DNA from 2 places in the Pseudoduganella sp. UC29_71 genome. Region 1 is predicted to be linked to the other one. Evidence: riboswitches for the same ligand, from Rfam matches in the RefSeq annotation. Region 1 holds a riboswitch; the other holds the start of a gene.
What was found. Region 1 has a riboswitch for cobalamin ahead of ACFJI2_RS03560 (TonB-dependent receptor). Riboswitches for the same ligand answer to the same signal wherever they lie in the genome.

Region 1 (4,209 bases):
TGCCGATGGCGCGCATCCATGCCAGCGCGGGATGGATCTGTTGCCCGCGTTCGCGCGCCATGCGCATGTTCCAGTATTCGTTCAGGCCTTCGTCGAGCATCGGTTCCTCGAATTCGTTGGAGGCGAGGATGCCGTAGAAGTAGCCGTGGCCGAATTCGTGGATGTTCACCAGGTCCAGCTCGAATTCTTCCAGCGAGCCTTTTTCTACCTTGGTGTAGCTGTCGGCGGTGTAGAAGGTGGGGTATTCCATGCCGGCCGCCGCGGTGGCGTTATGCGGCGGCAGCACCACGGTCAGGGTCTTGTAGGGGTAGGGGCCGAGGGTTTTGGAGTAATAGGTGAGCGCGTCCTGCGCCGCCTTCAGCGACGGCGCGGCGCTGGCCGCGAACTCCGGCGTGTACAGCACCTTGATGCTGACGGGCGGGCTGCCCGCGCCGCTCCAGCTGGCGGTGAGCGGGGCGGCGTAGCGTTTGTCGGCGGTCCAGGCGAAATCGTGCACGTCGCCCTGCACGTAGTGGTGGGTGAGCATGCCGTCTTTCTCGACCGGCGCGCCTTGCTGCTCGCCGGTGGCGCCCACCGTGTACTCCTTGGGCGCGGTGAGCTTCACGTCGTAGCTGCCGAAGTCGGCGTAGAACTCGGACTCGGCGTGGTATTCGTGCACGTTCCAGCGCGGCTTGGTGGCGCCGCGTTCGCCCGCCAGTTCCAGCACGCCGATCTTGGGGAACCATTGCGCCACCAGGTGGAAGCTGCCGAAGTAGCCGCTGCGCGCCAGCAGCCGTGGCAGCTGGCTGTGGAAGTCGATGGCCAGCGTGGTGCTGGCGCCGGCTTCCACCGGCTGCGGCAGGTCCAAGCGCACCACGGTGCGGTCGCTGGCCGGGCCGCCGTCGGGCTGGACGAAGGACTGTTCCACCTTGGCGCCGCCTTGCGTCACGCTGCGCAGGTCGATGTGGCCCCACTCGCCGTCCTTGGGATCGGCGCTGAACATGCCGCCGCCCATGGCGCGGTGCTCGGTGAAGAAGGTGGTGCCGGCGTGCTCGAAGGCGTTCAGGTAGAGGTGCAGATAGACCGTGCGCACCGGGTGCGCGCTGCGGTTGCGCCAGGTGAGCTGCTGCTTGCCGTCCACGGTGTGCTTGACCGGGTCCAGCGTGGCGTCGATCTTGTAGTCCACCACGCGGTCCGACAGGGTGGGCTCGCTGCCGGTGCGCGGGCCGCCCCAGGCGGCCGGCGCGCTGGGCGTGGCCACTGCCGCCGCCTGCGCGGGTGCAAAGGGGATGCCGGTGTCCGTGTAGGGTTCGGGGATGGCGATGACCTGGACTTGCGCCAGCGCCAGTGCTGCCAGCGTGGCGGCCGTGGCCAGCGCGGCGGCGGCGGCCAGTTTGCGGTAGTGGTGTGCGTTCATGCCCGCCACTATAACCAAGCACATGATATTTTGCCAACGAAATTGCCGGGGCGATGGCAGGAGTATAATGGCGGCGTTTTGGTGCCCGCGTCCATGCCCATGGATGCAGTTAAACGGGAAACACAAGGCAGCCAGCGCTCATCGGCAGCGCGGCGGCCAAGGTGTGCTGCCCCCGCAACGGTACGCAAGCGCCGCGCTGTCGATTGCGCGGCAGGCTGGATCGACAACCACTGTGCAGGCTTGCCTGCGCCGGAAGGTGATCCCGTCCCGTCTTGCCAGCCCGGATACCGGCCAGACAGGTGGAAGCGCGAACAGCCTTCCGTTGAATCCGCCCTGCGGGGACGCAGGCGGATGCTCACTACGCGTAAAGAACACATGAACAACTCGAATTCCCGCTGCACGCCGGCACCGCTGGCGCTTGCCGTCGCTCTTTGCTTCGCCGCTCCGGCCTTCGCTCAAACCGCCGCGCAAGCGCTGGCTCCGGTGGTCGTCACCGGCGCCCGCTTCGACAGCGACCCGTCGCTGCTGCCCATCGGCGCCACCGTCATCAGCGCGGCCGAGATCCGCCGCTCCGGCGTGAGCGACGTGAACCAGGCCATCCGCAAGATCGGCGGCGTGCTGGGCCACCAGAGCCTGGACGGCAGCCCGGACTTCGCGCTGGACCTGCGCGGCTTCGGCACCAACAGCAGCCAGAACATGGTGGTGATGCTGGACGGCGTGCGCTTGTCCGAAAACGAGCTGAGCTCGGCCATCCTGTCCACCATCCCGGTCGATTCGGTCGAGCGCATCGAGATCACGCGCGGCGGCAGCAGCGTGCTGTTCGGCGACGGCGCCACCGGCGGCGTGATCCAGATCGTCACCAAGCGCCCCGGCGCGCGCACGGCCGGCACGCACGGCTCGGTGTTCGGCGAAGCGGGTCAGCTGGGCTTGCGCGAAGGCCGCGCGGCCATGACGCACAGCACGGACAGCTGGGCTTTCGACCTGTCCGGCGGCGCGCTGGACACCGACAACTACCGCGACAACAACAAATTCAAGTCGCGCAGCGTGAACGCCGGCGCGCAAGTGGCGTTCCCGGATGGCCGCGCCGGCGTGCGCCTGTCCAGCACGCGCCAGGATTCGCGCTTTGCCGGCTCGCTGAGCCAGGCGCAGTTCGACACCAACCCGCGCCAGGCGTCCACGCCGGATGACTTCGGCTCGCTCGACAGCGACCGCTTCACCGCCTTCATCGAAGCCAAGGTGGCGGGCTACGACCTGGCCGCCGAGCTGTCGCACCGCCGCAAGGAGCTGGAGGCGACCTACTTCTTCGGCACCGGCTCCGCCGCGCTGGACTATGAAAGCAAGCAGACCCAGTTCTCGCCGCGCGTGCGCAAGCTGGGCCAGTTCGGCGGCGTGCTGAACGAGGCGGTGGCCGGCATAGACTTCATCGACTGGACCCGCGACCAGAAGGGCGCCATGCCGGTCAAGGCCACGCAGAAATCGAAGGCGCTGTACCTGCGCGACGAAGTGAAGTGGGACGCCTTCCGCCTGGCCGCCGGCGTGCGCCGCGAGCTGTTCGAGAAGCAGAACGCCGACGCTGCGCCATGGGCCACCGCCAATTACGACGTGACCCAGGGCCTGAACGCCTGGGACATGCAGGGCAGCTATGCGCTGTCGCCGAAAGCCACGCTGCACGCCAAGATCGGCCACAGCTACCGCGTCGCCAACGCCGACGAGAACGGTTACACGCCGGTGCCGAACACCGTGCTGCAGCCGCAGACCTCGCACGACCTGGAGCTGGGCACCACCTACACCGACGGCAGCGGCAAGCTGTCGGCGCGCGTGTTCCGCCACGAGCTGCGCAATGAGATCTTCTACGATCCGACCGCCGGCGCGTTCGGCTTCGGCGCCAACACCAACCTGGCGCCGACCAAGCGCCAGGGCTTCGAGCTGGACGCGAGCGCCGAGCTGGCGCGCGACTGGACCTTGAGCGGCCACTACCAGCGCGTGAAAGCCACCTTCACCGAAGGCGCCATGTCCGGCCGCGAAATGGTGCTGGTGCCGAAGAACGTGCTGAGCGCGCGCCTGACCTGGACCCCGGCCGATGGCCAGACCGCCGACATCGGCGCGCAGTGGGTGGACAGCCAGCGCTTCGGTTCCGACTTTGACAACAGCTGCATCGCGCGCATCCCGTCCTACACCACGCTGGACGCCCGTTACGCGCGCAAGTTCGGCGCCTGGGAAGTGGCGCTGTCCGGCCTGAACCTGACCGACAAGAACTACTACGGCATGGCGTTCCAGTGCCGCGGCGGCATCTACACCTCGGACGGCCGCCAGCTGAAGCTGTCGGCACGCTACGAGTTCTGAAGCGGGCTTGACCGGGCTTGACCGGCCTTAATTGCAGCTTAAAGTCCCCGCCAGCCGGGGATTTTTGCTATCCGGCCTGATGGCAGGGGCAAAAAAATGGTAATCTCGCGGCGTTTGCCACTCTTACTCTAGAAGGACCACTATGCGATTTCTGCGCCTGATCATTGCCGCCGCCGCCCTGTCGTTCACCGCAGCCGGCGCTTCCGCTGCTGAACCGAAGGAAGGCGTGGACTACACCACGCTGGCTTCGCCTGTGCGTACCGACACCGGCAAGAAAGTGGAAGTCATTGAATTCTTCATGTATTCCTGCCCCCACTGCAACGCCTTCGAGCCTTCTTTGCATGACTGGGTGGCCAAGCAGGGCGACAAGATCGCCTTCCGCCGCGTGCACTTCCCGGCCGGCGGCCCGAACGACGCGCAGGCGCACGCCTACCTGACGCTGGAAGCGATGGGCAAGCTGGACGAAATGC
Region 2 (4,209 bases), 2.1 Mb from region 1:
TGGCCCTGCCGCTGCTGCACGCAGCGGTGAATTTCGTGAACCAGATGGCGACCTTCGAGTCCGCCCAGGTCAGCGAGAAGTCCGAGTAAGCGCCGGACCGCCATGCACCAGTTGAGACTGTTCTTCATCGCGCTGCAGTTCTTTACGCGGCTGCCCATCCCACGCTGGGTGGGATTCGATCCCGCGTGGCTGCACCACGCGTCGCGCTACTTCCCGCTGGTGGGGCTGGTGGTAGCGGGCATCGCAGCGGCGGTGTACGCGGCGGCGGCGTGGGTCTTCCCCGCGCCGGTGGCCGTGCTGTTGTCGACGGCGGCCGGCATCTATGCTACCGGCGCCTTCCATGAAGACGGCTTCGCCGACATGTGCGACGGCTTCGGCGGCGGCATGACGCGCGAGCGCGTGCTGGAAATCATGAAGGATTCGCGCATCGGCGCCTATGGCGCGATCGGCACCATCTGCCTGCTGGCGGTGAAGTGCACGGCGCTGACATTGCTGCCGCCCGCCGTGGCGGTCGCCGCGCTGTTGCTGGCGCATCCGCTGTCGCGCCTGGCCGCTACCTCGCTGATCTGGCGCATGGAGTATGCGCGCGCCGAAGGCAAGGCCAAGCCCATGGCGCAAGAGATGAGCGGCGCGGAGTTCTTTATCGCCTGCCTGTGCACGGCCCTGCCTGCGGTGCTGCTGGGCGCCATGGGATGGTTGCCGTGGCTGGCCATCTGCGCCGCGGTGCTGGCTGCGCTGGCCGCAGCCATCTGGCTGGGCCGCAAATTCGCGCGCCGCATCGGCGGCTATACCGGCGACTGCCTGGGCGCGGTGCAGCAGCTGGCCGAAGTGCTGATCTACCTGTGCGTGCTGGCCGGCCTGGGCCACGGCGCGTGGCAGGCGTGAGCATGGCGGCCGGGCCAGCGGTGTTGACGCCGGCGCAGGCTGCACGGCCGGCTACGCGGCGCTGCCCCGGGAGCGGCCCGTGCGCCTGATCCTGGTCCGCCATCCACAGCCGCTGGTCGCGCCGGGCGTCTGCTACGGCAGCAGCGACCTGCCCGCCGCGCCGGACGACATCGAACGCGTGCATGCTGAACTGCTGGCCAGCGCCAGCATCCCGTCCGGCACGCCGCTCTACTCCAGTCCCTTGCAGCGCTGCGCCGTACTGGCCGGCCGCCTCGGCGCCCACGCGCTCGACGCGCGCCTGGCCGAGATGGATTTCGGTTCCTGGGAGCTGCGCAGCTGGGGCGACATCCCGCGCGCGGAAGTGGATGCCTGGGCTGCCGGCCTGGTGGATTACCGGCCCGGCGGCGGCGAAAACGTGCTCCAGGTGGCTGCACGCGTAGCCGCCTTCCGCGCGGACCTGCTGCGCCGCCATGGCGGGCAGGCGCCCAGCCCGCGCGCTGCCGCCATCATCTGCCATGCGGGCACGATACGCCTGCTGGTGGCACTGGAAGCGGGCCTGCAGGCCGGCCTGCCGCTGCATGACATCGCACTGCGCGCCGCCGCCGCGCCCCACAAGATCGCCTACGGCGAGACTGTCATTCTGGAAGCCGTGGCCTGAAGTCCGTATAATGGCGGGGTTTTGGTGCCCGCGCGCATGCCCATGCGCGCAGTTAAACGGGAAACACGAAGCCGCCCTCCACCAGGAAAACGGCCAACGTGTGCTGCCCCCGCAACGGTAAACAAGTGTCGCCCCCGGCGACAAGCTGCCTCCGCAAACCACTGTGCTCAGCATGGGAAGGTAAGGCAGTTCAACTTGCGAGCCCGGATACCGGCCAAAGCAGGTGGATGCGCCGCGCGCATCTGTTCAATCCAGCCCACGGGGAAGTAGGCTGGTTGCATACTATACAAAGAACTACTATGAGCTTTCCTGTAATCCGGCACGCGGCCCTCACGTCGCTGGCCATGGCTATGGCCGCGCCTTCCTTCGCCCAGACCACCGCAACCGACAGCGTGATCGTCACCGCCACCCGCTCGCCGCAACTGCAGCGCGACGTGCTGAGCGACATCGTGACCCTGGGCGCGGAAGACATCGCCCGCTCCGGCGCCGGTTCCATCACCGACCTGCTGCAGCGCCAGCGCGGCATCGAGATCGCCCGCAACGGCGGCCCGGGCACCAACTCCAGCGTATTCCTGCGCGGCGCCAACGCCAACCAGACCGTGGTGCTGGTGGATGGCGTGCGCATCGGCTCCATCACGTCGGGCACGGCCAGCTGGTCGGCCATTCCGCTGCAAGCCATTGAGCGCATTGAAATCGTCTACGGCCCGATGAGCACCCTGTACGGCGCCGACGCCATCGGCGGCGTGGTGCAGATCTTCACCAAAAAGGGCGCAGGTCCACAGTCCGTGGCCGCCTCGGTCGGCGCGGGCAGCGACAACACCCGCAAATATGACGCCAGCATCTTCGGCGCCAGCGCGGGCGATAACAGCTTCAGCTACGCCATCAGCGCCGGCCGCGAAAAGTCGGACGGCTTCTCGTCCACCAAACCCGGCAGCAGCAGCTACAACGCGGACGACGACGGCTACGAGCGCACCAGCACCTCCGGCCAGTTCGGCTATGAACTGGCCAAGGGCCACGATGTCGGCTTGGTGTTCCTGAACAGCCGCACCGATGGCCAGTTCGACAGCGGCACCAGCCGCTACGACACGCGCAGCCAGACCAAGCTGGCCAACCTGGGCGTGTTCAGCAAGAACCGGGTGATGGACAACTGGTACAGCACCGTGCAGCTGGCGAAGGCGGAAGACAAATCGATCTCCGACACCGGCGTGGCCAGCGCCTACAGCCGCATCGAGAGCAAGCAGACCGACGCCACCTGGCAGAATGATTTCCGTCTCGGCGAGGATACGCTGCAAGTGCTGCTCGGCCACCGCGAAGAGAAAGTCGTCTCCGGCACCACGCCGGCGCTGGGCAAAGTGCGCAAGACCGATTCCTATGCCGGCGCCTACAGCCTGAAGCGCGGCGCGCACCTGGCCACCTTCGGCCTGCGCGCGGACGACAGCTCGCAATACGGCACCAAGACCACCGGATCGGCAGGCTACGGCTACCGCTTCAGCAGCGCGCTGCGCGCCAGCGCCAGCTTCGGCACCAGCTTCCGCGCCCCCACCTTCAACGAGCTGTACTACCCCGGCTTCGGCTACGAAAACAACAAGCCAGAGCAGGGCCGCAACGCCGAGGCAGGCCTGCAGTACGACGACGGCGTGAACGAATTCGGCGCCAGCATCTACCGCAACAAGCTGACCGACATGCTGGTGACCACCACGCCATGCCCGGACCCGGCCCGCAAAGGCAGCTGCGCCTACAATGTGAACCACGCCATGCTGGAAGGCGTGTCGCTCAACGGCAGCCGCCGCATCGGTGCCTTCACCGTGGCCGCCAACGCGGACTGGCAGGACCCGAAAGACGAGACCACCGGCAAATCGCTGGCGCGCCGCTCGAAAAAACACGGCAGCGCCAGCGTAGAATACGCCGCAGGCGCGCTGGCCGCCGGCGCCGAGCTGCAAGTGTCCGGCAGCCGCTTCGACGACGCCGCCAACAAGAACCGCCTGGGCGGCTACAGCCTGCTGAACCTGTACGCCACCTGGCAGTTCGCGCGTGACTGGTCCGTGCTGGCGCGCTGGAACAACGTGGCCGACAAAAACTACGAAGTGGCGCGCAACTACGCCACGCCGGGCGCCAAGTTCTTTGCCGCCGTACGCTACGGTATTAAATAAGGGTACAACCAAGCACCATGCATCCACACTCCCGCAACCTGCGCACGCGAGCGACCGCCATCACCGGCGGGCTGCTGCTGTTTGTTATCGGCAGCCTGCTGTTCTCCGGCGTGACCGGCTCGGTGTACATTCCGCTGTCCGAGATACCCGGCGCGCTGGGCGACCTGTGGAACGGCAAGGCCGACAGCCTGGCCGCGACTCTGCTCGACCTGCGCGGCAGCCGCGCGCTGACCGCCTTCGTCACCGGCGCGGCGCTGTCGCTGGCGGGCGTGATGATGCAAGCCCTGCTGCGCAATCCGCTGGCCGACCCCTACGTGCTGGGCATTTCTTCCGGCGCGGCGGTGGGCGCGCTGGCGGCGATGATGTTCATGTGCGCGGCCTGGGTGGTGGATGCGGCGGCGTTCGGCGGCGCGGTGGCCGTGTCCATGATGCTGTACTTCCTGGCGCGGCGCGACATGCGCAGCGGTTCGGCAGCCGAAGGCGGCACTGCCCTGTTGCTGCTGACCGGTGTGATCC

Region 2: another riboswitch for cobalamin. It lies ahead of ACFJI2_RS25225 (TonB-dependent receptor domain-containing protein); the one in region 1 lies ahead of ACFJI2_RS03560 (TonB-dependent receptor).

Annotation. Positions count from the first base shown of each region.
Region 1 covers NZ_CP170549.1:794,149-798,357, forward strand. Annotated here, with positions in the region: gene ACFJI2_RS03555 (M1 family metallopeptidase) at 1-1,396, opposite strand, end outside; cobalamin riboswitch at 1,459-1,707, shown strand; gene ACFJI2_RS03560 (TonB-dependent receptor) at 1,772-3,739, shown strand; gene ACFJI2_RS03565 (thiol:disulfide interchange protein DsbA/DsbL) at 3,882-4,209, shown strand, end outside.
Region 2 covers NZ_CP170549.1:5,665,294-5,669,502, forward strand. Annotated here, with positions in the region: gene cobT (nicotinate-nucleotide--dimethylbenzimidazole phosphoribosyltransferase) at 1-89, shown strand, start outside; gene ACFJI2_RS25215 (adenosylcobinamide-GDP ribazoletransferase) at 103-885, shown strand; gene ACFJI2_RS25220 (histidine phosphatase family protein) at 965-1,543, shown strand; cobalamin riboswitch at 1,549-1,777, shown strand; gene ACFJI2_RS25225 (TonB-dependent receptor domain-containing protein) at 1,843-3,693, shown strand; gene ACFJI2_RS25230 (FecCD family ABC transporter permease) at 3,711-4,209, shown strand, end outside.